Regions from separate parts of the Exiguobacterium sp. QJM3NY_9 genome, predicted to be linked through region 1. Evidence: predicted binding sites of a transcription regulator. Region 1 holds the regulator's gene; the other holds the start of a gene.
What was found. Region 1 encodes LexA, which represses DNA repair genes until DNA is damaged. Its sites were predicted from a motif close to CGAACATATGTTCG; they were not measured.
Positions count from the first base shown of each region.

Region 2: a site for LexA is predicted at 1,570-1,583, ahead of uvrB (excinuclease ABC subunit UvrB). Genes of this name have one in related genera too.

Region 1 covers NZ_CM149679.1:1,176,637-1,193,413, reverse strand. Annotated here, with positions in the region: gene AC0VYQ_RS05925 (hypothetical protein) at 1-530, shown strand, start outside; gene AC0VYQ_RS05920 (VOC family protein) at 555-1,859, shown strand; gene AC0VYQ_RS05915 (hypothetical protein) at 1,898-2,221, opposite strand; gene AC0VYQ_RS05910 (DUF2621 family protein) at 2,314-2,739, shown strand; gene AC0VYQ_RS05905 (CcdC family protein) at 2,838-3,320, opposite strand; gene AC0VYQ_RS05900 (cytochrome c biogenesis CcdA family protein) at 3,337-4,035, opposite strand; gene AC0VYQ_RS05895 (aspartyl-phosphate phosphatase Spo0E family protein) at 4,247-4,441, shown strand; gene AC0VYQ_RS05890 (SH3 domain-containing protein) at 4,890-5,792, shown strand; gene AC0VYQ_RS05885 (ABC transporter ATP-binding protein) at 5,855-7,621, opposite strand; gene AC0VYQ_RS05880 (ABC transporter transmembrane domain-containing protein) at 7,611-9,368, opposite strand; gene AC0VYQ_RS05875 (YneF family protein) at 9,492-9,722, opposite strand; gene tkt (transketolase) at 9,831-11,819, opposite strand; gene AC0VYQ_RS05865 (DUF896 domain-containing protein) at 12,027-12,263, opposite strand; gene AC0VYQ_RS05860 (YneB family resolvase-like protein) at 12,377-13,030, opposite strand; gene yneA (cell division suppressor protein YneA) at 13,077-13,364, opposite strand; gene lexA (transcriptional repressor LexA) at 13,571-14,185, shown strand; gene AC0VYQ_RS05845 (metal-binding protein) at 14,216-14,689, shown strand; gene AC0VYQ_RS05840 (MIP/aquaporin family protein) at 14,868-15,569, shown strand; gene glpK (glycerol kinase GlpK) at 15,611-16,777, shown strand, end outside.
Region 2 covers NZ_CM149679.1:2,410,564-2,427,340, forward strand. Annotated here, with positions in the region: gene uvrB (excinuclease ABC subunit UvrB) at 1-1,517, opposite strand, end outside; gene AC0VYQ_RS12375 (PDZ domain-containing protein) at 1,722-2,885, opposite strand; gene AC0VYQ_RS12380 (S41 family peptidase) at 2,905-4,323, opposite strand; gene AC0VYQ_RS12385 (murein hydrolase activator EnvC family protein) at 4,421-5,755, opposite strand; gene ftsX (permease-like cell division protein FtsX) at 5,794-6,693, opposite strand; gene ftsE (cell division ATP-binding protein FtsE) at 6,683-7,369, opposite strand; gene cccB (cytochrome c551) at 7,570-7,950, opposite strand; gene AC0VYQ_RS12405 (YitT family protein) at 8,061-8,930, opposite strand; gene AC0VYQ_RS12410 (GNAT family N-acetyltransferase) at 9,034-9,537, opposite strand; gene prfB (peptide chain release factor 2) at 9,595-10,695, opposite strand; gene secA (preprotein translocase subunit SecA) at 10,763-13,282, opposite strand; gene hpf (ribosome hibernation-promoting factor, HPF/YfiA family) at 13,501-14,064, opposite strand; gene AC0VYQ_RS12430 (cold shock domain-containing protein) at 14,346-14,546, opposite strand; gene AC0VYQ_RS12435 (competence protein ComK) at 14,797-15,303, shown strand; gene AC0VYQ_RS12440 (hypothetical protein) at 15,397-16,777, shown strand, end outside.

The DNA.
Region 1 (16,777 bases):
ACTGTCCGTCGTGTGAAGGATTCAGCCGGATGACGTATGCGATTGAACGTGGTTTCGAAGACCGGGCACTTCTATTGTATGCAGCAATCCGACACGAGCGCGGTTGTTCACGGATGCCGGACCAGGCACATCCGTACATCTTGCCATTGTTCATCAGTCGTAAACAGGACCGATTCGATTGGATGGAGAAACTCACACAAGAAGTACGCCGCGTCAAGCCGCTCTTCACAGGTGGCGACGAACCGTATCACCTTTATGCCGAAATGTATTACAACCCGAATTACGTCTGGTCGATGGAAGAGAAAAAACAATTGATTCCGCTTTTGACAGATCGCGGCTACCTTCAGTTCTTACTCGCTCATTACGCAGCCTCTTACCGATCAGCCCGTAAAGAAGAAGCCGGCTACCTCGGATTGCTCCGTTCGAATATTTATGAAATTGCCCAAAGTCTTGACCACCGCATTGACGGTTCCTTCTATCTAGACTTTGTCGAACGTGAACTTAAACGGGTCACACAATTTGTCGGTTGATGCACCACGAAAGGAAGTGTCGTCATGCTTGATCATGTTCAGTTAGCTGCGCCACCTGCTTCAGAAGATGCGACCCGGGCTTTTTATGCCGGGCTACTACATATGAAAGAAGTCGAAAAGCCCATCGGTGTCCGTGCGACGGGTGGCGTTTGGTTTACAAGTCACGCTGCAGCGATTCACGTTGGCATCGAACAAAATTTTCAGCCGGCTAAAAAAGCACATCCCGGCCTCACGTTTCCCGACTTGGATGGTGTCGCCGAGCGCTTGAATAAAGCCGGTCACCCGGTCACGTTTGACGATCGGCTTGCACCGCGCCGGCGATTGTTTACGGAGGATCCGTTCGGAAACCGGATCGAGTGTATCGAAAGCCAGTTGACGCCGATTACTCCGGATAAACTAAAGGCAGGTTCGCATGTCCGTCTCCTTGCGCCTGCTTCGAGCTTAGCGAGTGTCGATGAAAAAATCATCAATGACGCCATCGAACTGTTAGAAACGCTCGGACTCCGCGTCTCAATCAGTCAACATGCCCGCGCCGTCAATCCGTTCGGTTCGAGCGACCCGGCTTGCCGAATCGACGATTTACATGCCGCTTTCGCCGACAGCGACGTCAACGCGATTCTTTGCGTACGCGGTGGCTTCAGTTCAAACGAATTGCTTGCGGGACTCGACTACGATTTAATTCGGACCCACCCGAAGATTCTTTGCGGGTTCTCTGACATTACGGCGCTCAGTAATGCGATTTTCACAAAAACAGGTCTCATCACCTACTCAGGACCGATGCTACGCGCACTCAGTTCGCGTGACGCCTATACGCTAGACTACTTCAAAAAAATGTTCTTCGACGTCCAAGTGATCTCCGTTCGTCCGAGCGTCAACTGGCATGACTCGTTTGACGGCCGGACCGTCACGTCGTTGAACGACGGGCACCTCGTTTTAGCGAGTGGAAAAGCGAGTGGTCGGATTCTCGGGGGGAACCTTTGTACGTTGAACTTAATACAAGGAACGCCGTTTTTCCCCGATTTACGTCAAGCCGTCCTCTTCTTAGAAGACGACTACGAAGTCCATCCGGCGACGTTTGCCCGTGATTTTGCTTCGTTACTGGCACAACCGGGCGCTGACGAAATCCGCGGGATCGTCTTCGGCCGGTTCCAACTGACAACGAAGATGACGGAAGAACATTTACGTTATCTCGTCAGTCTCTACCCGCAACTTAAAACCATCCCCGTCATCGCGAATGCGGATTTCGGTCACACGGAACCTTTATTTACGTTCCCGATTGGCGGGATCGCCGAGCTTGACCATGATCAAATCACGCTAAACGCGAAATAAAAAGAAGGAGTCGCGGCAATCCGCGTCTCCTTCTTTTTTTAATAGTCGAGCAATCTCGAAGCGTCGATTTGGCGCTTCGATCCATCGGCGAACATTTCAAGTGTCGCGAGGATCTGATGATCTATAAGGTCATATTTCACTAATGTAAAATCTTCAAGAGTCGAGATCGTCTTAAACGTCTTCCCGACGGTAAATGCCCGCTTGCGACTGGCATCAAAAGCAGGAATTGTCACGAATACGACCGTGATTTCCGTTCCACTCGTATCATAATAAAATTCGACGACGCGACCGTCTGCTGTCTCGGGTAAGTTCCCCTTTTGCGGTCGTCCGGATTCATCTAATTGTACATATGGCTGTAACATCTCTTCTCCTCACTTTCTCCGTCATTCATCATAGCATGAGAAAACCATTTATGCTAATCTATAAATGATGTTGAAAGGGGGATGAGTCACGGATGGCATGGTTCATGAACGGAATTTTGCTCTGGGGCTTTATCATGATTACACTAATGGCGATTGGCGGCTTCTTCATGTTCCGGAAGTTCTTAAAAAAACTCCCGAAAGAAGACGGCAAATCGATGATGGATTGGGAAGATGAGTACATCGACCAAACACGACACTTGTGGACGGACGAGACAATGGAGTTATTGAATGCCCTCGTCATGCCTGTTCCGGCGGCGTTTCGTGACGTCGCACGGCGGAAAATTGCCGGGCGGATCGGTCAGTTCGCACTTGAAGAACGTGCATCGGTCATGACGTCAGAGCTTGTCGTCAAAGGATATATTTCAGCGACTCCAAAACGTGATCATAATTTTTTGAAAAAAGCCTTAAAAGAACACGCAATCGATTGGCGTGAATACGAACTCTACTTCCAAAGTTAATGATGGCAGAATCAATCCACTTTGAGTGAACGAGATTCTATGTGATGTATTCAAAAAATGACCGCCTTGTCCATTAAATCGGACAAGACGGTCATTTTTCATGATTGTGGTAAATGTTCGACGGGAACAATCCCCGACTTAACTTGTTTGTACTTCAGATACATGGCGATCCGCCACGGGACGATCATTCCGAACGCGACGAGATAGAAAATTCCACCTGTCTCAAAAATATCGATTTGACCCCCGATCACAAATTTTGCGACCGTCCGTACGAGTAAGATTCCGAATAAGACGATAAAAAATGCTTTTGAACGTTGCAAATAAATTTGACCTTCTGCTTCATAAAAATTTGACGTCTTAATCAAGAAGACACTGAAAATCATCCCGACAATCAATGCTTCCGCGACCTCCGTCCATGTCAGACGAGATGCCGGGTATAAAAATTGCAACATCCCGGTCGACATCGCGAACGGAGGGATTAAAATCTTTTTGGCATTTGTCGGTTTCGCCGACGCCTTCACCCGTATGAAGCTGATGAGTAACCCCATCACGAGCGCAACCCCTGTTGATATCCAAATCATCTCATCACTTCCTCGATTAAAATCCTGTAAATCCAACGATATCACTCATCCAGGCCGCAAATTTACTCAAGCCATTGAAATACAACATGACTCCGAAGACCATCATCAAGGCGCCACCGAATTTCGTCATTTTGAGACTGTACTGGACAAGGAGTTTCGAACGTCCAACAAAAAAGGCCATTAATAAGAAGGGAATCGAAAATCCAAGGACATAAAACAGCATGTAGAGCATACCTTGGCTCGGATTCGTCGCCGCTAGACCGATGACACCAGCAAGGATTGGACCTGTACATGGTGTCCAGCCTGCCGCAAATCCGATTCCAACGAGGACTGTACCGATGTAACCGCCCTTGCGTTCACCAAGATTCAATTTTTTTTCACGCATCAAGAACGTCGGCTGCCATAAACCGACTAAGACGATCCCGAAGACGAAAATCACGAGGGCCCCAACCATCCGTAATGTATCGCGATACGTGATGAAGACGTCCGCAAAGAGTGACGTCGATAATCCAAGGACGACGAATACGAGTGCGAACCCGACTAAAAAGGCGAGTGTATGGAAAAGTGAACGTCTTTCCCGGACACCTTTTTCTTTTAAATCCGTTACAGATACTCCGGTAATGTACGAAAGAAATACCGGATACAACGGTAGCGTACAGGGAGACACGAATGACAGTAACCCTGCCCCAAATGCTAACCACAACGAGAGCTCCATTTCAGCAGCTCCTTTCTATAAGAAGAAGTTCTTCTCTATTTTGCCAAACTCCGCATCATTTAGCACCTATTATCTCACAAAAGATAAGAAAGATTCGTGACTTCTCAAATTACAAAAAAATTACATTTACTTTATCTTACTAAAATTTCGTTGCACTCCGAATAATCACTTGCTAGAATATGGATACGACACCAATGTAAGGGAGACTGCTATGACAAGCCAACAATTACTGACCTTAGCAATTGAAGCAAAACGAAGCGAACTGTATCTTCAAGCAGATCGGTCTAGTTTCACCTCCCCACATGTATTGAAGCTCAGTCACGAACTCGATCTGTTATTAGTCGAGTACACACGGATTATGCAAACTTATGCCGTTGGCTCTTCAAATGAGCGGCTCCTCACATAAAACGAAAATTCAATGCAGTCATTTCGTGGCACCTTCCATTAAGTGTACTTGTTTGATCACTAATCCTTTTTAAGCAAACCCTCTTTCCATTCAGAGGGTTTGTTTTTGTTCAATCGCTTTTTCATTGTCATGCCCTCCTTCTTCTCTCAAACTTCGCCTCCGGTCTGATTAGAAGATGGTTCAACTTATTTTTAGACAAGGGATTGATTCATGACTTTTGTACATTACAATTGCTTCCGTTCATTCTTTATATAGGCATAAAGACTTACGAACCGACTTAAAAACCATGCTTTATGACCTACTAATGACAAAAACACGCTTTTTGCAATCTGTTTGTCACACTGACCTCTTTTGTAACTTTAATGACATTGACCTGTAAACGCACTACCCGGTTTCGGGGTGTAGAGTAGGAACAGTAAACACAGCATATGTCAGGAGGACATCAATAATGAAAAAAGCAGTTTTCGCTGCAGGACTTGCAGCAACGGCTCTATCAGTAGGATTCGCCCAAGAGACAGAGGCTGCCTCAGAGACGGTAAAAGTAGACACAGCAGTACTCAACGTTCGCACAGCACCTACAACAGCATCAGCAGACGTAGGTAACGTATATAAAGGGCAAACATTAAATGTCGAAGGACGTTCTGGTGCATGGATCAAAACAAGCATCAATGGCCAAAAACGTTATGTACATGGCGCATATACTACTGCTGCCTCATCATTCGACTTTAAAAAAGCTACAGTCACTACGGCAGTATTAAACGTTCGGACACAACCTACTACGAACTCGAAAGATGTAGGTAACTTGTATAAAGGTGAAACAGTAAACGTAGAAAGTAAAGTCGGTTCTTGGATTAAAACAACAATCGATGGTAAAACGCGCTATGTGCATAGTGCTTACACTACACTTTCTGGTTCTACTGCTTCGACTTCAGCAGCTCCAGCTCCTAAAGCAGAAGCAAAACCAGCAGCTAAGCCAGCACCAAAACCAGCGGCTAAACCGGCTACTGCAACTAAACAAACGACTTCAGCGAAGTCTGGTACTAAAGTGACGATGAACGTAAGTGCATACACGAACGATCCATCAAGCAACGGTAGCCAGCTTTACAACGGTCGTGCATTGACTGCTAGCGGTTATGATGTAACAAACACGATCACGTACAATGGTATGCGTATCGTAGCAGCTTCTTCACAATACCCGATTGGCACACGGATGCACATTTCAGGTATCGGTGAAGCAATTGTTCTCGACCGTGGTGGCGCAATTCAAGGTAACAAACTTGACCTTCTCGTTGGTTCACAACAAGAAGCCATCAACTGGGGACGCCAAAACGTCACAGTAACTGTCTACTAATTAAAAAAAGTAACAGCAAAACCTGCCGGGCGAGATCGCCTGGCAGGCCTTTTTGTGTGCATTTACGTAATCGAAGTCACATGACCCGACTGTAATTGATACATTTTTTTATAGAGTCCGTCTTTCGCAATCAACGTTTGGTGATTTCCTTGTTCGACGACTTCCCCTTGATGTAACACAAGAATCAAGTCGGCGTCCTGAATCGTCGATAATCGGTGAGCGATTGCAATCGTCGTCCGCCCTTCCCGCATTCGTTTCAATGCCGTCTGGACTTTCTCTTCCGTCTCCGTATCGATTGAACTTGTCGCTTCATCCAAGATTAAGATTTTTGGATCACGCGCCATCGTTCGTGCAAATGAAATCAATTGCCGTTCTCCGGCTGAGAACGTTGCCCCGCGCTCGGCGACCGGGCTATCGTATCCCTCGTCAAGTTGGTGAATGAAACCATCCGCCTGAACGAAACGGGCCGCCTCTTCAACGGTTCCAAACGAAATCCGATCGTCAAACAACCGAATGTTATCAGCGACACTTCCCGTAAAGAGGAACGAATCCTGCAGGACAAGTCCAACGTGACGCCGTAATTCATCTTCCGGTAACTGTTCGAGCGGTTTTCCATCAATCAAAATTCGTCCCGACTGATAGGCATAAAACCGCATCAAGATGTTGATGATTGAACTTTTCCCGCTTCCCGTCTGACCGACAAGGGCAATCGTCTGTCCTTTTTTCGCTTCAAAGGTAATCCCTTTCAAGACTTCCGTCTCTCCATCATAACTGAACCGCACGTCTTCAAAGACGATATGTCCATCCGTGACGCTCGCTGCACCAGGCAACCCTTTCGTCGGTTCCGGCTCATCCGTATCGAGAACCTTAAACACACGGTCGGCCGAAACAATCGCCTGTTGGAATTCAGACAACCGTTGCATGATTTGTTGAACGGGTTGGAAAATGCGTTCAAGATAACTAATGAAGGCATAGACGACACCGACTTGAACCGTCTCCGTAAATGATAAGAATCCAAAGTACGTGACGAGTGTCGCGATTGAAATCGCCAGCATCAGTTCAATGATTGGACGAAGTAACCAACTGTCGAGCTTTAAGTTTTTATAACGACCATTTTGGTGGGCGACGTTCGTCTCTTCAAATTCCGCCATTAATCGTTTTTCTTGGCGGAATTGCTGAATGATCGCCATCCCGTTGATTGATTCATTTAACTGCGCATTGATTTTCGATAACAAATCGCGGACTTCTGCATAATATTTCGTCGAGTACTTGCGGTAGATCCAGATGACGAAATAAAATACAGGCAGTAAGACAAGTGCGATTGTCGCAAGCGTCGGGTCCAAGAAATAGAGGAAGATATAAGTTCCGATCAATTGGACACCACTTTGGACAAACGTCGAGAGGACGCCGATGTAGAGTTCCTTGATCGCTTCCGTATCATTCGTGATCCGCGAGACTAAAACCCCAGCCGGTGTCCGGTCAAAGTAAGCGAGTCGCAGGTGCATGACGTGACGAAACACATCAATCCGTAAGCGCTGAATGACTTTTAACGCGATTTTTTGAAATTCAAATGCTTGCAAATAATCGACGATAATCCCTGTCGTATGCAAGATGAGGTAGGCACTAAATAATAAGGCGACTTCCTGGACTGGATAATTACCAGTCGTGACATAGTTGTCAATGAAGATTTTAACTAAATAAGGTCCTCCGAGTTTCGCACCCGTCGTGACCAATAAGAGAAGGAACGCCACAAAGACTTGTTTCTTAAAGGGACCGACAAACCGAAGCAGACGCTTCAAGACGTCTTTTTCATTGATATCATGATTCAAACGGTCCACCCCCTTGTTCAACTAATGATTCGAGTTGTTGATGGTCATACGTTTCTTTATACCAGCCTTTTCGCCGCAACAACTGCTCATGTGTCCCCCGTTCGATGATCCGTCCCGCGTCGAGAACGATGATTTCGTCCGTATGGGAAACGGCCGACAAACGATGGGCGACGATGATTTGCGACTGTTCGTTATCAGCCGTGCGGAAATGATCGATGATCGCCTCTTCTGTCTTCGCATCGACGGCCGATAACGCGTCATCGAGCACTAAAATCGGACAGTCGGCGAGTAACGCCCGGGCAATCGAAATCCGTTGTTTTTGTCCACCGGATAACGTCACGCCGCGTTCTCCAACCATCGTCGCGTAACCTTCTTTAAAACCAAGAATATCGTCATGGACAGCAGCAACACGAGCTGCTTCCATGATTTGTTCCATCGAAGCGTCCGGTTTCGCAAAAGCGATATTGTCCGCAATCGATGCTGAGAACAAGAAATGGTCTTGCGGGACGACGGCGATCTGCTTCCGGACCGTTTCGCGGAGGAGTTGTTTAATATCTTGCCCTCCCATTCGAATAGCCCCTTGTTTGACATCATATTCGCGGGTTAATAACCGGACAAACGTCGACTTCCCAGCACCTGTCCGCCCGACGATTCCGAGCGACTTTCCAGGCTCGAGTGTGACATCAATCTGTTCGAGAACCGGCTGTGTGTCATAGATAAAACGGTCAATCGCGATATCGAGTCGTGGTGAATCGACGGTCGTCACCGCTTCCTTCGCATCTTTAATTTCCGGCTCCACGGCAAGCATCCGTTCGATTCGGTCATACGAAGCACGTCCTCGTTCGACGATATTGAATAACCAGCCGAATGCCAGCATCGGCCACGTCAAGAGACCTAAGTATGTAGTGAAAGCGACGATGTCACCGATCCGGATTTCCCCTTGTTGTAACAAATATGCTCCGTACCCGACGGCGATGATATACGATAAACCGACGAGTCCAAAGATCGTTGGATCAAACAACGCATCAATTTTCGCGACACGACGGTTTTTTTGAACGACATCGTCCGATAACGACGTGAATGTCGTCACGTCTGACTCGACTTCACCCGTTGCTTTTAAAACACGGACGCCACTGATACTTTCTGCTACTTTGTCATTCAAGTCAGAAAAGGCTTCCTGTGCATCATGAAAACGGGAATGCAGCATCTTTCCGTAACGCGATGTCAAGTAGACCATCAACGGCATCGGCAGAAGGGAAACGAGCGTCAGTTTCCAACTGATTGTCGTCACCATCATGACAACGACAAAACTTCCCATTGTCACAGAATCGACGAGCGTCAAAATCCCTGCCCCTGCCGTCATTGAAACCGCTTGGACATCATTCGTCGCATGCGCCATTAAGTCTCCACTTCGATATTTCTTATAAAACGATTGGTCTAAATCTGAAAAGTGACCATAAAGCTGACTCCGCAACAACCGGCCCAGCCGGATCGATGCGCCGAAGATGTAAAAACGCCAAAAGTAACGGATGACGTAGGTCGAGACTCCGATCAACACGAGCACCCCGGCGAGTGTAAACAATCTCTCTTTCGTCAATGTACCGTCACTTAATCCATTGACCGTCGTCCCGATGACTTTTGGTGGAATCACTTCGAGACCTGCGACAAAAATCAAACAAATGATGCCGATGCTATATGCTTTCCATTCAAGTCGGAAAAACCAACTCAATTTCTTGAAGACTCCCATTCAAGTCTCCCCCCCTTTTTCAAATCAATTGAGTATTTTAAATAGTCTCACATTTTAGATTAGCCATCTTTCCAGTAAATAGCAAACAAAAAGGAGACCACAAGGGTCTCCTTTTGAAACTGCTTATTTTTTAGGTGATTTCATCGAACCACTCATTGAACGCATCACTTGGTTAACTTTCTTTTGTGATGGCTTTTGACCCATTTGCATCATCAATGTCTTAATCATATCTTCGTTGATTGGCGGGTTTTGCTCCAAATAGTTCATCATGTATCGACGAGCGATATAGAAACCAAGGGCGACACCTGCTACCAAGCAAAGAAGGGCAATTAAAATCCAAATCCATGTAGCCAAGTTGCTTCCTCCTCTAACTTAAAACGTCGCTTTTTACTATACTATAATTCTAACCGTTTGCATAGATAATGCATGAAAAAGGTGCGCATGAACGCGCACCTGTTCCACTTATCCGAGTTGCTTGACTGTTTCCAAGATATTTTCGACAGACATACCGTACTCTTTTAATAGAAGGTCTCCTGGAGCCGATGCGCCGAAACGATCGATTCCGATGACTTGTCCTTCTGTTCCCACGTACTTGTACCAACCGAGTGACGCGCCTGCTTCGATCGCAAGACGTTTCGTGATCCGTTTTGGTAAGACAAATTCTTTGTACTCAGCTGTTTGCGCTTCGAACAACTCCCATGATGGAAGTGAAACGACCGCAACCTTTTCACCCAGTTGTTTTTGTGCTTCGACGAGCAAGTGAACTTCTGAACCCGTTCCCATCAAGATTGTATCTGCTGTGTTTACGTCACCTGCGATGACATAACCACCCTTTTCAGCACCTTCGACTGTCGTGCCTTCAAGTTCAGGTAAACCTTGACGTGTCATAACGAGCAACGTCGGTTTGTTTTTCGATTGAACAGCTGTTTTCCAAGCGGCAATCGTTTCTTTTCCGTCTGCCGGACGATAGACCGTCAAGTTCGGCATCGCACGGAAACTCATCAAGTGTTCGACTGGCTCGTGTGTTGGACCATCTTCTCCCACTGCGATCGAGTCATGCGTCAAGACGAAGATTGATTGAATCCCCATCAATGCTGCAAGACGGACTGCCGGGCGCAAGTAATCTGAGAAGACGAAGAATGTCGCACCGTAAGGGATGACGCCACCGTGAAGTGCCATTCCGTTGACAGCTGCTGCCATCGCGAACTCACGGACACCGAACCAAATGTTACGGCCGCTTGGATCGATATCGAAGTCAGCTTCGCCTTTTAGCATCGTGTTGTTCGAACCAGCTAAGTCAGCTGATCCACCGAAGATTGATGGAATGTTTTTCGCAAGAGCGTTTAAGACTTCCCCACTCGTCTGACGTGTTGCTTTTTTCGATGTCAGATCATATGTCGGAAGATCTGCTTCCCAGTTGCTCGGCAATTCATTGTTGATCGCTTGAACAAGCTCAGCGTGCAATTCCGGATGTGCTACTTTGTATTGCTCCATTTTTTCCGTCCATGCTGCTTCTGTATCAGCGCCACGTTTTTCGATGCGCTCCTCGAACAAGTCTTTGACTTCTTCCGGTACATAGAATTCTTCATGATCCCAAACGTAGCTTGCTTTCGTCAACTTGATTTCCGCATCGCCGAGTGGTGCACCGTGTGAAGCCGATTTCCCTGATTTGTTCGGCGAACCGAATCCGATAACCGTTTTGACTTCGATCAATGTCGGTTTTGTTGTTTCCGCTTTCGCCGCGTCGAGTGCTTTTGAAATCGAATCGATATCCGTTCCATCTTCAACACGGATGACTTGCCAGTTGTATGCTTCAAAACGTTGTTGGACGTTTTCGGAGAATGACTTGTCCAAGTCGCCATCAAGCGAGATGTCGTTTGAATCATACAGGACGACGAGTTTACCAAGACTTAAATGTCCTGCGAGTGAAGCCGCTTCTGCAGAGACACCTTCCATTAAATCACCGTCTCCGCAAATTCCATACGTGAAGTGATCGACGACGTTTAAGTCGTCACGGTTGTATTTCGCTTCGAGGTGACGTTCTGCCATCGCCATCCCGACGGCCATCGCGATGCCTTGTCCGAGTGGACCAGTCGTCGCATCGACACCTGCTGTGTGACGGTATTCCGGGTGACCCGGTGTTTTTGAGTTCCATTGACGGAATGACTTCAAGTCATCCATCGCGAGGTCGTATCCTGATAAATGGAGGAGTGAGTAGAGAAGCATTGAACCGTGTCCTGCTGAAAGTACAAAACGGTCACGGTTAAACCATTCTGGATTTTTAGGGTTGTGGTTCATATGATCCGCCCATAATGTAAATGCCATCGGTGCTGCACCCATCGGCATTCCCGGGTGGCCCGAGTTCGCTTTTTGTACTGCATCAATTGATAAGGTACGAATCGTATTTACTGCTAATAATTCTACTGTTGTCATGTTCGTCAAAACAATCATCCTCTCTCTTTTTCACAAATTCTATATCATTTTAGCACACACAGAAATGTGATACAACTTTTCTAAATAGTATGTCACATTAAAATGAATGCGCTCTCTATTGCCCTTTTCAAGCAACTTTCATGATACACATTACTGATTTTCCCATTAAAAAAGCTACCTCGCTCACGGATTGAGCGACGCAGCTTTCGTTCATACAAAACTTGCTTACTGTTTATTGCGTTCTTCTTCTTGTGCTTGCTTCAATTTTTCAGGCGTAACATCCGTTCCTTCTTCATCAACGATTTTGATGCCCATCATTTGATTTTTGAACGAACCACGAAATGCTTCTAAATAGGCCGTTCTTAATTCTTTTTGTTCCGCCGTCTCAGCTTCCGTTAACGGTTCGACTTTTGATTTATTGGCAAGTTCATTAATTCGATCGAGTTGTTCTTGTGATAACATAGTATCCCTCTTTCTCTTTGACTCAACGCGGAGCACTTTAATAGTAACCTTACTGTAAAAGACCCGAAAAAAAAAAGCAAGTTTGTCGCGTCAAGATGACACAACACCTGCTTTCATTCATAAGACTGGACAACTTCTTTATATTCAAGATAACGCCTGTTGACCGTCGCTTTCGAAATATCATGCCCCATGCCGCGTAAGGTCGTCGCGATGTCAGCAAATGTCAAACCAAGTTCACGTAATCGAACGATTTCTTCAATCGGGACTTCCTTTCGACTGCGGCCGGCATTCTCGCCTTGCCGATTGAGATTTTGTTCGGGTCTAAAACCATTATCGACAGCCCGTCGCATGCCGCGTGCAATTTTTGCATTGTGGAGCTTACGCTGGTATTCCTCAACGAGTGAAACGATTTCGAGGACCATTGCTTCCGCATCCGCCAGTTTGTATTCACCGTCTGACTCCATCGTCATCAACTGGACATCATGTTTTTTGAACGTATGCAAAATCGCGATTTTGGCGTTTCCTCGTCCGATTCGTGTATCGTCCGTCACGAGCACCGCTTCCACCAGATGACGCGTTACATAATCAAGAACGGTTAACATCCCTTCTCGCTCTACATCATAGCCACTTTCTTTTTCGACGATGATATCTATGATTTCAAATCCTTTTGTTAAAGCGAGTCCCGACAGTTCTGCTCTTTGCCGCTCCAGTGAGCTCTCTTGTGCTTCTTTTTCCGTCGAGACGCGACAGTAGATTACTACTTTCATCGTACCTCACACCCCTGTTCGTTCATTCAACAACTTTTATATTCTGTCATTGTTGTGCGATTGGTACAACGATTTTGTCTTTCGAAATGACATGTTTTGTTTCGAGCTCATTGTTCTTGATCAGCCAGTCAATGTATTCCTGGTTCGTCATCGAACCATCATTGTAGACTTCTGCAACTTGTTCGACCGTTACGTTCTCATCGACCGTGACTGACGCCGTGAGTAATTGGTGGACCTTTTCATCCGGTCGTGGCGTTAAAAGAAAAAGAATGAAAGCAAAACTGAGCGTATAAAACAGAATTGAAAAGGCATGAGTACGAATAGAATGAATCATCATGAATCCCTCCAAATAGGTTATTAGAATAAATGTTCTCGGAACAATTGTTCGCATAATCTATAATAAACATAGAACCAGTGTTCGGTCAATACAAAAACATCGAACAATTGTTTGTACGCTCATTTGTTCTATGTTATAGTAATTCTAGAAACATATATTCCTAAATCCTAAAAAAACCAATCCGGAAAGAGGTGGCAATTCGTATGCGGAAAATGTCTAAACGTCAACAAGAAATCCTTGACTACATCATCGCTGAAGTGAAGTTAAAGGGCTATCCACCTTCAGTTCGCGAAATTGGTGAAGCTGTTGGTCTTGCTTCAAGCTCAACGGTACACGGTCATTTGGATCGTCTAGAAAAACGTGGACTGATTCGCCGTGACCCGACGAAACCACGCGCGATTGAAATATTGCTTGATAAACCTGAAGAAATCAACGAAGCGATCGTCCATGTCCCCGTTATCGGCAAGGTAACTGCCGGACTTCCGATCACTGCGATTGAAAACATAGAAGAGCATTTCCCACTCCCTGCACATTATGTAGGAAATGAAACCGTCTTTATGTTGACGATTGATGGCGAATCGATGATTAATGCAGGTATTCTTGATGGCGATCGTGTTATCGTGCGTCAACAAAACACAGCAGAAAACGGGGAGATTGTCGTTGCAATGACCGAAGATAGTGAAGCGACAGTCAAACGGTTCTTCTTAGAAGATCAACAGGTACGTCTTCAACCAGAAAATGACTCGATGGACCCGATGTATTTCGATAACGTGTCGATTCTTGGCAAGGTCATCGGCGTTTACCGGACGATTCACTAAGAGAGGGACCAGCTGAGCTGGTCTTTTTTCATGCCTTCTGGAAATGTACATGATACGGTCAACTCCGTTGCCCTCACAGGATATGTTGTTTATTCGGTCGCAACGAACCAAACGGATTGGCTCCCGACAGCTGTCGGAATCGCCGTCGGGACCTTATGGCTTTCGCCCGACTTAGACTTAAAATCGGAACCTTACTATCGTTTCGGCCCTTTGCGTGTCCTTTGGATGCCATACGTCAAAATTATGCCGCACCGCTCCATCTGGTCGCATGGCTTAATCATCGGAGATGTCATCCGCCTACTCTACAGTGCTGCTTTATTGATTCCGCTTCTTTTTTTAGCCTTCTATAGTGAAATCATTCAAGCAAGTACGGTCGACTCATTGATTGACGTCATGCCTGCTTTTATTATCGGTGTGATGACCGCAAGTACGATTCATATCATCCTTGATCATACGAGTAGCTGGTTCCGCCCTAAAAAGAAACGAAAAAAACGTCGATCCTGACTTTTTCCATTTAATCATGGAAAAAGTCTTTTTATTATCCAATTCTAATTTTTTTAAACCTAAATATTGAAAATTTCTATTCCTATATTTCAATTATTTGTATTGAAAACGTTATCAATTCGGGTTAGGTTTAAATAGAAAGGCATTATTCGCTTTAATCCAAAGGGAGGGTTTTTGCATGAGTAATTTTATTAGTGAGATGATGGGAACATTGATTCTCGTCCTACTCGGGGATGGCGTCGTCGCCGGTGTCGTTCTGAAGAAAACCAAGTCTGAAAATGGTGGCTGGATTGTCATCACGCTCGCTTGGGGTCTCGCCGTTATGACCGGTGTTTACGTCGCGGCATCCAGTGGTGCCCACTTGAACCCAGCGGTTACTTTGTCGCTCGCGCTCAATTCTGACTTACCGTGGGCAGATGTACCTATCTATATCGCTGCTCAACTTGTCGGAGCATTCCTTGGCGCAGTACTCGTTTGGCTTCATTACATGAAACATTTTGAAGCGACAGAAGATCAAGCCGCAAAACTCGGTGTCTTCGCGACAGGTCCAGCGATCCGTCATACGGGATCAAACTTAGTATCTGAGATCATCGGGACATTCGTTCTCGTCTTTGGTATCTTGGCGCTTGGAGCGAATACGTTTGCAGACGGACTCAATCCATTGATCGTCGGTCTCCTCGTAGTCGTCATCGGTCTTTCGCTCGGTGGTACGACGGGTTATGCAATCAACCCTGCCCGTGACCTTGGTCCACGTATCGCCCACGCGATCTTACCGATTCCGGGTAAGGGATCATCAGACTGGGGTTACTCATGGATTCCGATCGTCGGACCAATCATCGGAGGCGCAATCGCCGTCTTCATCTATCAACTGTTATTTTGATTGAGCATTAGGTATCTTAACTATTCAAGGGGGACTCACAGATGGAAAACAAGTATATTTTAGCACTCGACCAAGGAACGACAAGCTCACGCGCCATCATTTTCGATCATGATGGTCAAATCGTCAACTCTGCTCAACGTGAATTCAAACAATACTTCCCACAACCAGGCTGGGTCGAGCATGATGCAAATGAAATCTGGGGTTCGATTTTAGCAGTCATGGCGGATGCACTCGGAACGGCTGACATCAAACCGAGTCAAATCGCGAGCATCGGAATCACGAACCAACGTGAAACGACAGTCGTCTGGAACAAGGAAACGGGAAAACCAGTTTATCATGCCCTTGTCTGGCAATCGCGTCAAACGGCCGACATTTGTGATGAGCTAAAGGAACAAGGACTCAATCAAAAATTCCGCGATAAAACTGGCTTACTCATCGATGCCTACTTCTCAGGAACAAAAGTCAAATGGATTCTAGATAACGTCGATGGTGCACGTGAGCAAGCAGAGAACGGGGAACTGCTCTTCGGTACAATCGATACGTGGCTCGTCTGGAAGCTCTCAGGTGGAAAAACACATATCACAGACTACACGAATGCCTCACGGACACTCATGTACAACATTTACGAACAACAATGGGATGACGAGTTACTTGAAATCCTGACAGTTCCTAAATCGATGTTGCCAGAAGTCCGTCAATCAAGTGAAGTCTACGACAACACAGTCCCGTATCACTTCTTCGGCTTCGAAGTTCCAATCGCCGGCATCGCCGGTGACCAACAAGCTGCCTTGTTCGGTCAAACGTGTTTTGAACCGGGCGAAGGGAAAAACACATACGGTACAGGTTGCTTCATGTTGATGAACACGGGCGAAAAAGCCGTTTCTTCAGACCACGGACTCCTGACGACGATCGCTTGGGGCGTCGACGGCAAAGTGGAATACGCACTCGAAGGTTCCATCTTCGTTGCCGGTTCTGCAATCCAGTGGTTACGTGACGGTCTCCGGATGTTGAAAAATGCAAAAGACTCAGAAGGCTACGCTTTGAAAGTCGATTCAACAGACGGTGTCTACGTCGTTCCTGCTTTCGTTGGTCTTGGTGCACCGTACTGGGATAGCGACGTTCGCGGTGCCATCTTCGGATTGACACGCGGGACGGAAAAAGAGCACTTTGTCCGCGCAACACTCGAGTCACTCGCTTACCAAACTCGC
Region 2 (16,777 bases), 1.2 Mb from region 1:
CCTTCACGAAGCAGGTTGATCCCGACGAGGACGTCATACTTACCAAGCCGTAGATCGCGAATGATTTCAATCCGTTCGAGTGTCTTAATTTCCGAATGCATGTAGTTGACCTTGACACCGTTCTCTTTTAAATAATCGGTCAAGTCTTCCGACATTTTTTTCGTCAATGTCGTCACGAGAACCCGTTCATTTTTCGCGACGCGGTCCCGGATGTTGTCCATCAAGTAATCGATTTGCCCCGTGATCGGATGAATCTCGATTGTCGGATCGACGAGTCCCGTCGGACGAATGATTTGTTCGACCATCTCTTTTGAGTGCTCGAGCTCATAAGGTCCCGGCGTCGCTGAGATATAAATTGCTTGACTGACCTTCTCTTCAAACTCTTCAAAACGAAGCGGCCGGTTATCTTTCGCTGACGGTAAACGGAAACCATGCTCGACGAGGACTTGTTTCCGCGCCTGGTCACCGTTATACATCCCGCGGATTTGCGGTAACGTGACGTGCGACTCATCGGCGACGAGCAAGAAGTCTTTCGGGAAGTAATCGATGAGCGTATACGGCGTCGATCCTTCCGGCATCAGGTTTAAATGACGGGAATAGTTTTCGATTCCTGAGCAGTAACCCATTTCACGCATCATCTCGAGATCGTAGTTCGTCCGTTGCTCAAGACGTTGCGCTTCGAGTAACATCCCGTCTTCACGCATCTTCGCGAGTTGCGTCTCAAGTTCGACTTCGATGTTCGCGATTGCTTTTTGAAGACGTGTGTCCCCCGTCACGAAGTGGGACGCCGGGAAGATTGAGATATGTTCACGGTCGGCGATGATTTCACCTGTCAACGGATCCATGTCGCGAATCCGTTCGATTTCGTCACCAAAAAATTCGACACGGACACATTGTTCGTCTCGTGACGCCGGGAAAATCTCGACAACATCACCACGGACACGAAACCGCCCGCGCTGGAAGTCGATGTCATTTCGTTCATATTGAATGTCAATCAAGCGACGGAGCATCTCGTTACGCCCCATCTCATTGCCGACACGAAGCGATAACACATGATTATTGTACTCTTCCGGGTTACCGAGACCGTAGATACACGAGACGGAAGCAACGATCAAGACGTCATCTCGCTCAAACAAGGAAGATGTCGCCGAGTGACGGAGTTTATCAATCTCATCGTTGATGGACGAGTCTTTTTCGATGAACGTGTCCGTCGACGGGACATACGCTTCCGGTTGGTAGTAATCATAAAAGCTGACGAAGTACTCGACCGCGTTGTTCGGGAAAAATTCTTTGAACTCCGAGTACAGTTGCCCGGCCAGTGTTTTATTATGCGCCAGGACTAACGTCGGTTTTTTAATCTCTTTGATGACGTTCGAGACGGTGAACGTCTTACCGGTTCCGGTCGCTCCGAGCAACGTTTGATGCCGCTCGCCGTTCTTGACGCCGGTGACCAATTGTTTAATGGCAGCCGGCTGATCGCCGCCTGGTTCAAATGGTGACACTAACTCAAAATCCATCGCTAACTTCCCCCTCATTCCGTAAAAAATCTATTTTTATTGTATCACTTTACGAACAAACATTCGATTATGAAGTGCTCCTTCTAGGAAGTTACCCGTTTTTCCAAAAAAGAAAAAGTCCCAGTACGGATTATCTCTGAAAAAGATAAAGTTCACTCAAGAAACAACAACATCCCCTACCACTCACGTGATAGAGGATGCTCATTATTGAAGCGTTCGAATTTTAGTCCGGCGATTCCCCGGCTCACTGACGAACATGATGCCGAGTTCATGATGATCTTGTTCATAAAAAGCCCGTTGTGCAAACCGAACATCTCCATTATGATTCATCACTTCGAGACGTAAGTACGGTTTATGCTTTTGAATCGCTTCATAGAAGCTCGTCTCGGAATCAACAAAATCACCGTTGACCTTATAGATGGCTTCTCCGGGTACGAGCCCCATTTCTGATGCCGGTAATCCAGGGAACGTCCCCAAGATGACGACACCCCGTTTTCCATTGAGGAAAATCGGCGTCTCTGAACGATTCAAACGTTTGACCCGTTGGTGCAAGATGATGTGCAAGACGAGCAGGAGCGGTAGACCGAATAACCATTCTTCCCGGTTCGTCACGTACGCACCCAGTGTCAACAAGACCGCGAGTAACAATGTGATGACGCGACCCCGAATCAATGGACGCATCAACTCAGCCGGTAATTTTCCTGTGAACAGAAAACTGAAGCCGAGCGGGAAAAAGAGCACGAGCGGGACGTACTCCGGAAAAGTGAACCGCGGAAACCATTCCTCGAGACTACTGCCCGGAACAATGACGAGCAACGGAATCAACCACAGTTTGTTCGCGGACAACCCACCGATGAAACGCCCCCGCTTCGATAAGACGAGTGATGGGGACAACTGCTTTTGACCGCGCCACGCGACGAGCGTCAATTCTGCCAGCAACGTCAAGCTCGCAAGCAACAGCAACGTCGTCGCGTCGACCTCTTTAATCCCGTCCATCCGTTCATCCGTCACGAACCACCCGATAAGTGCCAAAACGCTGAGCGGCCAAAGCGGCAAGTTAAACCGGACGACGCCAATCACCAATGTCACGGCGGCGAGCGCCGTAAAGGCGACAATGAAGACCGGGCTGACGGTCACCTGTAAACTCAAACTGATTGCAGATAAGACAATCCCGACGAGCAGACCGGGCAGCAATGTCTCAAAAATGTCGGTCCGTTGATCGCGTGATTTCGAGCGGAACAAGTTCCGTTCTCGCCTGACGCGACGAATACCGATTACAACACTGACTAGAATGGCTAACCACAGGATTGGACTAGCGATAAGACTAATCACTGTCCAACCGATTCCATCGAATAATTCCACGCCCATTCAGACCTCTTTCCGTGATTTATTCAGCGGCAACTTCAAGTGCCTTGATGCGTTGTACATCATTTTTCGAGTCTTCTAACTTTTTCAAGAGACGTGTCTCCATCTCGGAAGCCGTCACCGGGTCAATCTTACCCGTGACTTCGAGCTTGGCATCTTTTTGAAGTTGTTCGACTGCTTGTTTCATCGTGTCGCCATAATACCCATCCTGCCCTTTCGGATCGTAACCGATCGCTTCGAGCACGAGATGTGCATTCTCGACAGATTTTCCATAGTCCCCGACATTGAGCGCTTTGTCATCCGTCAATATTTTCGTGACATTGAAATACGCAGGTTGTTTGACTTCAACGGTCGGTTTAACTCCTTTTTTGTGAATCCAGTTCCCGTCTGGCGTCAGCCATTTGTTCGTTGTCAGCTTCAGGTCACTACCATCTTTTAAGTCATACGCACTTTGGACGATCCCTTTACCGAATGACTTTGTACCGACGACTTCTGCACCGGCGCCTTCTTTCAGACCAGCGGCTAAAATTTCTGACGCTGACGCGGAACCGCTATCTTCCAACACGACGATGTTATAAGGTTTCTTCGCGTCCGCCTTCCCGAATTCCTGCGTCCGGTCGCCTTTATTGTCTTCGACCTGGAAAATCGGTGTATCTTTCGGAATGAATGGCGCAATCATTTTCGAAACTGCCGTCAACAGTCCGCCCGGGTTTCCCCGGACGTCAATGACGAGTCCATCGATATTCTTCGCTTCGAGAGCAGCGAGTTGCTTTTCGAACTCTTCTGCAGTCGGGTCAGAGAACTGAGTCACTTGGAGTACACCAATCGTTTTCCCGTTCACTTGTTCTGTTTCCGAATAAACGGTCTCAATCGGAATCGTATCGCGTTCAATCGTGATTTTCATCGGGTCTTGTCCCCCGCGTTGAATCGTCAAGACGACTTCCGTCCCTTTTTCACCACGAATCTTTTTGACAGCTTGATCCGTCTTTTGACCTTTCGTCGACTTGCCATCGATTTCTATAATGACGTCACCCGGCTTGATTCCTGCTTTTTCAGCGGGTGCCCCTTTAATCGGAGCGACGATGACAATTGCCTCACCCTTTTGCTCCAGTGTCGCGCCAATTCCTTCAAACGATGAAGACAGATTCGTGTTGAACGACGCAGTTTCCGATTCATCCATGTAGACCGAGTAGGGATCGTCAAGCACTTCCGTCATCCCACTGAGTGCTCCTTCAAGCAATTCTTGATCCGTGACATCTTCTAGGTAATACTGTGAAATCATCTGGCGGACTTGATCGACCTTTTTCCAGTCCCCCGATTCGCCCGATGAACTGGTCGTCACCGTGTCGGTACCACCTGTTGCTAACATACCGACTGCGCCTGCCCCTAGGCCAAGTCCGAATGTACTGACTGCTATGACTGCCGTTGTAGATTTTTTCACGCTTGATTCCTCGTTTCCGGTGTAAACCTGCTATTTTTTTCAGTATAGCAAAAAAAGATAGGTTACCCTATCTTTTCGCTAAAGAGCTATAGATCAATCAAAAGATGTACGGGGCTGGATCGACCGCGTTCGGTTGTCCGACCGCCCACTCCCCTTGATGAATCTCAAAGTGAAGATGAGGACCAGTCGACCAGCCTGTCGAACCTAACTTTCCGATGACCGTCCCCGGCATGACCGTTTGCCCTGCCTTCACGGCGACGGAATCAAGATGTCCGTAAACCGTCGTCCAGACTTTCCCGTCGATCAGATGGGTGATCATCACGACATTCCCGTATCCTGTCGCACTTCCGGCGCGCAGGACGATACCACCTGCCGCTGCCTGAATCGGTGTTCCTTTAGCATTAACGAGATCGATGCCCGTATGAATCTCCGACTTGCCGGTCAACGGATTGTTCCGTGGACCGAACGGGCTGGACACGTAACCGGAGACAGGTAATTGAAATGGCTTTGCATGATCCGTCGCAGATGGTACTGGCTGCGTTTTCGTCGTTGGCGATGCCGTCCGGTCCGCCGCCTGCGCGTCGTCCGCTTCCGCTTGCTCACGTTTCGCTGCTTCGATACGGGCGAGACGTTCTGCTTCCGCCTTTATCTTTGCTTGTTCAGCGGCACGTGCGGCTTCTTCGAGTTCCGTCAGTTGCGTGCTAATCAATTGTTGCTGATCCGCTAAGATTTGGGCTTCTTCCGCCTTCGTGAACTGCTCCTGCTTCAATTGTTTGACCTGATCGTTCAATTGGACGACCAATTTTCGTTTCAACTCAGATTCCGCAATGATCCGCGTCTGAAGAATCAACAGTTTCCGCTGGTCTTTTTTAAGCTGACCGAGGATGAGTTCTTGACTTGCGCGTTGCTCCGTCAATTCCGTGACATTTGCTTTATAGGCATTCAAAACACCATCATCTTGTTTAATGATTTCACTGACAGTACTAAAACGCGAGATTAAATCGCCGAAATCTTTTGAGTCGAGCAACACTTCGATGTATTTGATGTCGCCATCCCGCTGAACGGCACGAAGCCGGTTCCCAAGTAAATCTTCCTGCGCCCGTAACTCGGACAATGTTTGTTTAATCGCTTCTTCGATCGCTTGCAACTCTTCTTTTGATGCAGAAACAGCCGCTTGTTGATCTGCAATTTCACTCGCTAAATCATCCAAACGGCTGTTGACTTCATCCAAACGCTCCTCTGCGAGGCGGCGTTCTTTTTTCGTCAAGATTAACTTCTCAGATGTCTGATCCTGTGATCGTTCCGTCTCTTGCAGACGGGACTCGACCTCCTGTTGTTCCTTCAACAATTCTTCTTTAGACACGGCGTGAACGGATACACTTGAACCAACCAGGGCCAAGGTGAGCACAGCTGAACAGAATCGAACCTTCATGAGAAGCATCTCTCCTCTATATTTTGTTTTTTCGTAACTTATACTTTTAAGAAACGTCCGAGTGACGTCGTTGATCCCCATACTCCGATGAAGGCACCGAGCGCAAGTAAAATCAATGCGACTTGAACGGATAGTTCACCAGGTGGAATCAAATTAAAGATTGATGCATTTAAAGATACGAGTTGTGGTTGAAGGGCATTGTATGTCACTTCATAACCAAAATAGACGACAGCGATTGGAATCAATGCTCCGAGTACACCCATCAAGAGTCCCTCGACGAAGAACGGTGCACGGATGAAGCCGTTTTTCGCTCCAACGAGACGCATGATTTCGATTTCCCGACGACGCGAGAAAATCGTTACTTTGATCGTATTCGAGATGAGGAACATCGCCATGAAGGTCAGACCGACAATTAAGATGATTCCACCGACGCGTACCCCTTCAAGGAAGTTGAACATCTTCTCGACGTAATCTTCGCCATACTCGACACTATCTATATTTTCCATTTTTTTGACTGTATTTGCAATAGTTTCTGTCTCATTTGGGGAAGTTGCTTTGACGATATAGCGATCGTGAAGCGGGTTATCCTTCTCGACCGACTGGTACGCCTGCGATCCTTCTCCTAACTGTTCTTTAAAACGATTCAGTTCATCTTCTTTTGAACTGTACCGGACAGACGCGACACCCGGCATCTGTTCTAATTTTGAACCAACGGCGTCGATTTTTGCTTGATCGGCCTCGCGTTCGACGAACACTTGAATTTCGACGTCTTTTTCGACGTTGTCTGAAATCTTGTTGACGTTGAACATGACCATCGCGAAAATTCCGACGAGTAATAATGTCACGGTTACGGCACTGACAGAGGCGAATGTCATCCAGCCGTTTCGGACAAGACCTTTCGACCCTTCCCGTAAATGACGGAATCCATTAAACTTCATAGCCGTACATTCCTTTCTCTTCGTCACGGACGATTTTTCCACCGTCGATCGCCAGTACGCGATGACGCATTTTGTTAACGATGTCTCGATTGTGTGTCGCCATTACGACCGTTGTCCCACGGCGATAAATCTCTTCGAAGACCTCCATGATTTCCCATGCCGTATCCGGGTCAAGGTTTCCTGTCGGCTCATCAGCGATGACGAGTGACGGACGGTTGACGATGGCTCGGGCAATCGAAATCCGTTGTTGTTCCCCACCCGATAACTCATCCGGATAGTTCCGTGCTTTATGTTTGAGTTTGACGAGATCGAGGACCTCGTTTACTTTTTTACGGATTTGCGCTTTATCGTCTCCGACAACTTCGAGTGCGAATGCGACATTTTCATACACCGTCAGTGACGGGAGGAGTTTAAAGTCTTGGAAGATGACGCCGATTTGGCGACGGAGTTCTGGAATTTGACGGTTTTTTAATTTACCGACTTCGATTCCTTTAAACAAAAATGAACCGCTCGTCGGTTTCTCTTCGCGGTACATCATCTTCATGAATGTTGATTTGCCGGCTCCAGAAGGTCCAACGATATAGACGAACTCACCTTGATTGATCGTCAAATTGACCTCACGAAGTGCAGTGACTCCGTTCGGGTATATTTTACTAACTTGTTGCATCTTGATCACTTACTTCACATCCTTATTTGATTACTGGGGGTGATCAGCTAGGTCTTAAAACCTACCGATTTCCATTATAACAGTCATAAAAAAAAACCACATTACAATCAAATGTCAATTCCGGCTGATTTTCATAAAAAAAGGGATAAGAAATGACGAACACATGTCGTGTCTGTCATCTCTTACCCCATACTTTCACATAGTTATGCTTATTTCTTTTCTGCTAACCAATCAGCAACATCAACGATTTCTTCGTCCTCTTTCAGGATTCCGGCAGGCATTTGCCCTTTACCGTTCTTGATGATGTCCTGGATCTCTTCAGACGAATACTTTGAACCGACTTTTGTTAAGTTTGGTCCAACATTTCCTTCTAAATTGTTCCCGTGACATGAGGCACAGTTATTCGCGAAGATTTTTTCCGCGTCGACCGCTGATTCTGTTTTTGAAGAATCATCGTTCATTGACGAATCGTCATTCATCGACGTGTCTTCTTTCGTTGTATCCGATGAACTGGAATCATCACTGCCGCAAGCGCCGAGTACGAGTGTCGCGCCAAGTCCTGCCGCGAGTAAAAGATTTTTTAACTTCATCCGTATACCCCCCTTAAAAAATACCAATCAACGTTCTTACCTATTAGAGTATAACCGTTCTTGATGTTTTCTAAGCGTGATTTCACAAAAACTTCACGTTTTCGATGTGTTTACGGAACATTGTGATACCGTTTGTCATCCGTGAAGCCAAGTCCGAGTACTTCATGGGCCTCACTGACGACAAGGAACGCTTCCGGATCAATGTGTTTGACGATTTCTTTCAACGTCGTGATTTCACCTTGACGGACGACGACCATCAGCATCGGTTTCCGTTTCCGTGTATAGGCACCCGCTGCCTCGATTTCCGTTGCCCCGCGATCGAGTGTCTGGAAAATCTCTTTAACAAGGGCTTCCCGTTGATCAGAAATGATGTAGGCCAGCTTATCGTTCGTGATTCCGAGCTGGACGATATCAATCATCTTAATCGTGATGAACAAAGCGACGAGCGCATACAGACCAATTTCGAGCGAGAAGATAATCGCGGCACTGATGACGATTGTCCCGTCAAGCAAGGCAATGCACAAATGAATCGGTAACTTCGTAAACCGGTGTAAAATCTGGGCGATTAAATCCATCCCGCCGGTCGACGCCCGACCTTTAAAAATCAGACCGAGTCCAATTCCGACGCCGGCCCCGCCAAAAATCGCAGCGAGCATCGGATTCATCGTCGCTGCCGGGACCTCGAACCGTTCATAAATCAAGATGACGACGGGCAAAAAAATCGATCCGACGAGTGACTTGACGCCGAACCCCATCCCGAGAATCATCCAGCCGATCGCGAGCAATAGGACGTTCGCAACGAGCTGGAACAGTCCGGGTGAAATCCCGAATAAATCATTCAAGACAATCGATAGCCCACTGACGCCTCCTGAGGCGAGTTGATTCGGTGCGAGAAACAGACTGAACGCACTGGCGACGAATAATGAACCTAATAATAAATAAACATAGTCGCGAACGACTTCCTGACGCGTTGATGTCATGGCGTTGCATTTCCCCTTACCTTAAAATCTAGAACCCGTTTTTTATTTTAGCGCAAAAAGGGAAGTGACGACTAGCCCGTCCGACCAACTCGCAGTGGTTCTCTTATACCGCACTAAAGGGTTTCGGATAACGGACCGCCCCTTTGACGCCCGTTAAGCCATTTCGGACGAGCGGCATGACGAGAAATACTTCAGCCGGGACCGGGAATGGTGCTTCAATCCCGTAATCGATCGCCCGTTCGAATCCGAACTGCGGATAATAACTGTCGTGACCGAGCACGACGATGTGGTGTTCCCCCGCTTCCCGGGCGTCCTCGATGACTTGGCGGATCAACTCTGACCCGATGCCTTTTCGTTGCCAGACCGGCATGACGCCGACCGGCGCCAAGGCGAGCGACGGGACGTCCTCGATGTAAATCCGGCTCAGCAAGACGTGCCCGACGATTTCTCCCCGATCAGCGACGGCGACCCGACTGAAACGTGGTGCCGCCTCGTCATCTTCCCGTAAGGCGTCGACTAAATCCGCTTCAGCCGCCTGTTCGAACGCTGCTTCATGCACGCGGCGAATCGCGGCTGCATCCTTAAATTTTTCCTGACGAATGATCATCTCATGTCCTCCTTTTTGAAAAAAACCGCCGACTTGACCGTCGACGGTAGGTGCTTCTTACATATTGAGTAAACGAAGGTAGGCATCGATGAAGCCCATGATGTCTCCATCCATTGCCCCTTGCGTATTCCCGACTTCATAGTTCGTCCGGTGATCCTTGACCATGCTGTATGGATGGAAGACGTATGAACGAATTTGGCTACCCCACGCGATATCCGATTTTTCGCCACGGATTTCATCGAGTTTCTTTTGTTTCTCCTCGATTTCACGTTGGTAGAGTTTCGCTTTCAACATCTTCATCGCCGCTTCACGGTTCTTGATCTGCGAACGCTCTTGTTGACACGAGACGACGACGCCCGTCGGCACGTGCGTGATCCGGACGGCTGAGTCGGTCGTATTGATGTGCTGTCCACCGGCACCTGACGCCCGGTACGTATCGACACGAAGATCTTCCGTCCGAATGTCGATATCGATGTCATCGTTGAACTCCGGCATGACGTCACATGAAACGAACGATGTATGACGGCGGCCTGACGAATCAAACGGTGAAATCCGGACGAGACGGTGGATTCCTTTTTCCGCCTTCAAGTATCCATAGGCATTGTGCCCTTGAATACGGAGCGTGACCGATTTAACACCGGCTTCGTCACCTGGTTGGTAGTCCATCGTCTCGACTTTCCAGCCCTGTTTGTCGCAAAAACGTTGGTACATCCGGAGTAACATCGAAGCCCAGTCTTGCGACTCGGTCCCACCCGCACCCGGGTGCAGCTCAAGGATTGCGTTGTTTGCGTCGTATTCGCCGTTCAACAAGATTTGTAATTCAAACTCGTCGAACTTCTGTTTGATGTCTCCGAGTTCCGACTCGAGTTCTTCTTGCAACTCGACGTCCGGCTCTTCTTTAATCAATTCATACGTCAAGACGATGTTTTCGTGTCCATCGGCGAGGTGTTGGTACTTATCGACCATCGCCTTCAAACCGTTCGACTCGTCGATGACTTTTTGGGCTTCTTCTTGATTGTTCCAGAAGTCCGGGAACGTCATCTCGTTTTCGAGCTCTTCGATCCGGGAAATCTTCGTTTCTAAATCAAGCGATGCCTTATATTCTCCGAGTTTCTTCTCCATCCACTCGGCGGTGTTGCGTATTTCTGCTAATTCCATTGTGTTCCACCTTCTCTTTCCGTCAAAAGAGGCAGGAATCTCCCGCCTCTTTCAGTCGATTCATCACTTATGCCTGACGGCCGTGACAGTTCTTATATTTTTTACCGGATCCGCACCAACATGGGTCGTTGCGTCCGATTTGGTCGTTCGGATTTTTGCGGACAGGCGCTTTTTTAACGACCTTGTCCTCTTTGCCTGAGACGGCGACTTCATCCTTGACGACTTTTTCGCGTTTCAAGTTCGGGTCAAGATCAGCACGAAGGACGAATTGTGTCACTTCTTCCGCGATTGCCGCGTTCATCGTATCGAACATCATTGAACCTTCCGACTGGTATTCCCGCAGCGGATCGTTTTGACCGTAAGCACGAAGGTGAATCCCTTCACGCAACTGATCCATCTGATCGATGTGGTTCATCCAGTGTTGGTCGACGGCACGTAAGACGATGACTTTTTCAAACTCGTCAAACGCTTCAGCCGGTACTTCCGACCGTTTGTGTTCGTAGTGTGCGAACGTCCGCTCTTTGAGCAGTTCGATGATTTCTTCGCGTTCTTTGCCGAACAACTCTTGTTCCGTCACTTTTTCTTCGACGGCAAGCGTCTGGTTCGACCAATCCGCGAGTGCACCGATGCTCCACTCTTCCGGTACGAACTCGATTGGCGTGTACTGATGGACACCTGATTCAATCGTTTGTTCCATCATCGGACGAACGATGTCTGAGACAGACTGGGCGTCAAGAATCGCTGCCCGGTCCGCGTACATGACTTTCCGTTGATCAGCCATGACGTTATCATAACCGAGGACTTGTTTCCGTGCGTCGAAGTTATTTCCTTCGACCCGTTTTTGAGCGGACTCGACGGCACGTGAGACCATCCGGCTTTCAATCGGTTGCGAGTCGTCCATTCCGAGACGATCCATCATCGATTGCAGGGAATCGGAACCGAAACGGCGCATCAATTCATCTTCGAGTGAAAGATAGAACTGGGATGCCCCCGGGTCACCTTGACGACCGGCCCGACCACGTAACTGGTTATCGATCCGGCGTGATTCGTGACGCTCTGTCCCGAGAATGTAGAGACCGCCTTTTTCGATGACACCTGCACCGAGCTTGATGTCGGTACCGCGTCCGGCCATGTTCGTCGCGATCGTGACCGAGTTCGCTTGTCCCGCGTTCTCGATGATTTCTGCTTCCCGTGCATGGTTTTTCGCGTTCAAGACTTCGTGGCGGATGCCGCGTCTCTTGAGAATCCCGCTGAGGAGCTCAGACGTTTCGACGGCGACCGTACCGACAAGGACCGGTTGTCCTTCGCGGTTGGCACGTTCGATTTCGTCTGCAACAGCAGCGAATTTCCCGTTCATCGTCTTGAAAATCAAATCAGGCTGATCGTTACGGATGACGGGCTTATTCGTCGGAACGGGAACGACATGCATGTTGTAGATGTTCCGGAACTCTTCTTCCTCCGTCTTCGCCGTACCGGTCATACCGGCAAGCTTCGTATACATCCGGAAGAAGTTTTGATACGTGATCGTTGCAAGTGTCATCGATTCACGTTGAATCTCGACGCCTTCCTTCGCTTCAATCGCTTGGTGCAGTCCTTCTGAGTAACGACGTCCTTCCATGACACGACCCGTGAATTGGTCGATGATCATGACCTCATCTTCCCGAATCATGTAGTCGACGTCGCGGTGCATGACGGAGTTCGCACGGAGCGCGAGACTCAAGTGATGGTTAAGGGCGACGTGCTCGAGACCAAACAGGTTGTCGATGCCAAAGTATTTTTCAGCGCGGTCGATGCCTTGCTCCGTCAAGAGCACACTTTTCGTTTTGATGTCGACCGTATAGTCTTCATCTGCCTTCATCATCTTCGCGAACGTATCTGCTTGTGAGTAAAGGGCCGTCGATTTCTCAGCAGAACCTGAAATGATCAACGGTGTCCGTGCTTCATCGACGAGGATCGAGTCGACTTCATCGACGACAGCATAAGAAAGCGGACGTTGAACACGGTCTTCTTTATACAGGACCATGTTGTCACGCAAGTAGTCGAAACCGAACTCATTGTTCGTTCCGTACGTGATATCACAGCTATAGGCTGCTTGTTTTTCTTGACGCGACATGCTTGACAGGTTCAAACCGACCGATAGACCGAGCGCCGCATAGAGCGGCTCCATGATGTCACGGTCACGTTTCGCCAAGTATTCGTTGACGGTGATGACGTGGACGCCATTGCCGGCGAGTGCGTTCAAATAGACAGGAAGCGTCGCGACAAGCGTTTTCCCTTCCCCTGTCTTCATTTCAGCAATATCACCGTTGTGAAGGACATATCCTCCAATTAATTGGACACGATAATGGCGCATGCCTAAGACACGCGTCGAAACTTCACGACAGACGGCGAATGCTTCCGGTAAGATATCATCTAAATCTTCTCCGCCCGCAAGACGCGTCCGGAACTCCACCACTTTACCTTCTAATTCTTGATCTGATAAAGCACCCACTTGTTCCTCGAATGCTTCGACGGCGTCTGCCACTTTTTCTGCTTTTTTCAGGACACGTTTCGTCGGTGCGAATAACTCTTTTAGAAAATTAGCCATGCCATACAGTCCCCTTACTTCGAACGATTCTTTATATGAACAGAATTCCGAGATTTTTCCTTTATTCAGTGTACCGAATACAGCGTCAAATTTCAACAAGCGGACGACGTGACGTCTCGTCCTGTTCGATCTATGTAGCATACGCATCGACTTAAGATATAGTTTTCTAACATATCAAAAAGGGACCCACTCCTAAGAGCGAGTCCCTTGTACATTCATTATTCTGGTTCAATCAAGCCGTAACGACCATCTTTTCGACGGTAAACGACGTTCGTGTTACCCGTTTCAGCGTCTGAGAAGACGAAGAACGTGTGACCGAGCATGTCCATTTGAAGAATCGCTTCTTCCGTATCCATCGGCTTGAGTGTGAAACGTTTTGTTCGAACGAGTTCGAGTTCCGCTTCATCCTCTTCGTAGACAGGTGCTTCTGCCTCCGGTCCTTCGAGCGTTTTAAAGTATTCGCCAATGCCGCCTTCTTTGGCGCGTCCTCTCCGGTTGATTTTCGTTTTATGTTTCCGGATTTGACGTTCGAGCTTATCGACGACGAGGTCGATTGCTGCGTACATGTCGCCATTTACATCCTCTGCACGAAGCAAGAGATTTGGCATTGGAATCGTCACTTCGACTTTCTGTTTCTCATTGTTGACTTTGAGATTGACATAAGCCGTCTGCGCTTCCGTAGGAGTTGTAAAATAACGAGTTAACTTTTCAAGCTTTTTCTCGACGTAATCCTTGAGAGCATCTGTGACGTCCAAGTTTTCACCGCGAATGTTGTAGATCATGTAAACTCCTCCTTAAGTAACCGGTTGAACCTATGAATTCGCTAAACTTCAGTCGTTTCCTTCTGAAGATTCAAAATTCTTTTGGTTCGTATTTATTATACCACGATAAATGATACAAGGAAATGAAAACGATGACATTCTGTTGAACATCCCCCTCAATCTTTAGCGTACTATAATAGTTTTGTGTGGTGATATTAGCGTATATACCCTTACGAAACTAAATCGAAACAAAAAAACCGCCTTTAGACAATGCCTAAAGACGGTGGCGGCTGCTATTCGGATTAAAGTTTTGTAACGTTCGCAGCTTGTGGGCCACGATCGCCGTCAACGACTTCAAACTCAACTTCTTCGCCTTCTTCAAGTGACTTATAGCCGTCTGCTTGAATTGCTGAGAAGTGGACGAAAATGTCTTTTGCGTCCGATGTCTCGATGAAGCCGTAACCCTTTTCAGCATTAAACCATTTTACTTTACCTTGTTCCATTCGAATTCACGTTCCCTTCGCAAACCAGAGTTCGAGAGCAAGCTCCCTACCGCTTAGTCTATCAAAAGAAGGAATTATTGACAATTGAAAATTCTGATTATTTCATTAAGTATTTCTCCGAAAGAATTTGATGTCTATTTCATTGTTCTACATTTCAAAAAATTACATTGTCATTACATTTGTAATATTGTATTATATATTTAGTATTTACCTGTTTTATCCATTGTCCTATCGAGGAGGATGTAGTCGAATGCGACCATTCCAAAATGACGAAAAGTACAAAATCACCAGAAAAACCATTGCTATTTTGCCCTGCTACGACATGATGAAACAATCCATCATCGTTTTAGAAGACGGTTCAACGATCAAGACCCCGCTTCGTCCGTATCAACTCCTGCAGCTGTCCTGTAGGCAGTACAACAGTTCCATCGAAGAACGAATTGTCGTTGCAAAGCGAGTCGCTTCTGTCAAAGGAAAAGTTCCAGTCGTCATCGAACCGACGCTCGGCCTTGTCTTTTTCCCTACCAAATCACCAAAACGTGATGATTGCGAGTGGTACGCCTGGAGCCACATGTCCGACATCATCGAGGAAGACGGACAAACGAAACTCCAAACTCGTAATGGCATGATCCTTCCTGTAAATGCCTCTCCTTACATCGTCCGTAACCAAATGAAAGCAACTGGCGAGCTGATGGCTCGTTACCAACAATTGAACACGATGACACTAGAGGAACGCTTTAATTCAATTAAACATTAAAAAAAACAGGTTGGGCGATAATTTCGCTCAATCCTTTTTTGTTTATGCCGATATATAATAAGATGAAGAAATTATTGAACAGGAGGTGCTTCGATGAACATCCAGTTGCAACCAAGCAGTCCAGCCGTTTCGTCGACACCAACGACGTTGTCCGACAAAAAAGCCTATAGTGGGACCGTTCTTGAAAAAACAGGACCGAATACGGCACTAGTCCAAGTAGGACGTGACCAAATCGAGATGACGTTCACAGGTGACGTCCCAACAGGAGAATTCCAGTTTAAGGTAAAGGGAGCGACAGCAGAAGGCTATTTGATTGAACAATTGACGGATACCCCGGACATAGCGCCGACAGGCTCCGTCAAGACCGATGCAACTGGCATTGATCCGACCTTGCTCGACGAATTGCCACAAGAATTAAAACAAGCTGTCGCCCGACTGCTTGCGACAGGACAATTGCCGCAAACGAAGGAAACCGTCGCCCGGCTCGTCGCCGCTCTTCAGGGAACGTACAAAGATCTCGTCGTCGCTCTCGTCTCACGCCCTTCCGACAGTGCCTTGCCGACGGACGTCGATGCGTTGATCAGCAGCCTGCTGACTGAAACGGATTCACTCGTCGACCTGTTACCGGAACGTCAGGCCGTCGTCGATAAACCGACACTCGGCACTGCCATCGCGCTCGATGTTGCTCGAACGACCTTGCCGACACAAGCAGACATCGAGCAAGCGAATGCGCCAAGACTTCGGCAAATCGTGAACCACCTGCCCCTGAACGAGCAAGCCGCGATTGTCGAAACAATCGAACGCGGTGCGTTGACGCAGGCACGGGAGCAACTGCGCCCGCACTTCCCCGTCACGCTCGAAGCGCCGGAACCGACGAAGCTCGAGCAGTTAACGGCATTGACCGCTGCGCGCCAGACGACGGAACCCGTCCGGTCGGCGTTAACGGTCGTCCGCGAAGTCACGCCACGACTGGCCGAGATGACGAACGACTTCCGCAGTAATCAGCGGACGATCGTCTCACAACTCAAACAGATTGAACCACTCGTCGAAGGGCGTCCGGCACAGATGGCACAAGTCATCGAGAGTACGGCGAACCGGCTTCGCCAAACGTTCCAACAGACGGATGCAATGTTACATACGTCGATGCGGGATGAAAAACAATTGATTCAGTGGCTCTCGAAACTGGAGCGCGGTGCCGATCTTGCCGCGACTGGTCGCGGAACGGAAGCAAAAGCACTTCTCCAGGAAGTCCGGGTCGGATTCGAAGCGTTCCGCTTCACACCGGCGAACGTCCGGACGGCGTACTTACCGGAGCTCAATCAACCGGTTCGTCCTGTCAGCGGACAAACACAGACCTCACAAATACCGAGCCGCCCGCTGCCATATGAACCAAGCCAAAACAGCCCACGCGTCTTACAGGAGACGATCCAAAAAACACTCCAACTGCAGACAGCCGAGTTGAAGCTCGCGACAC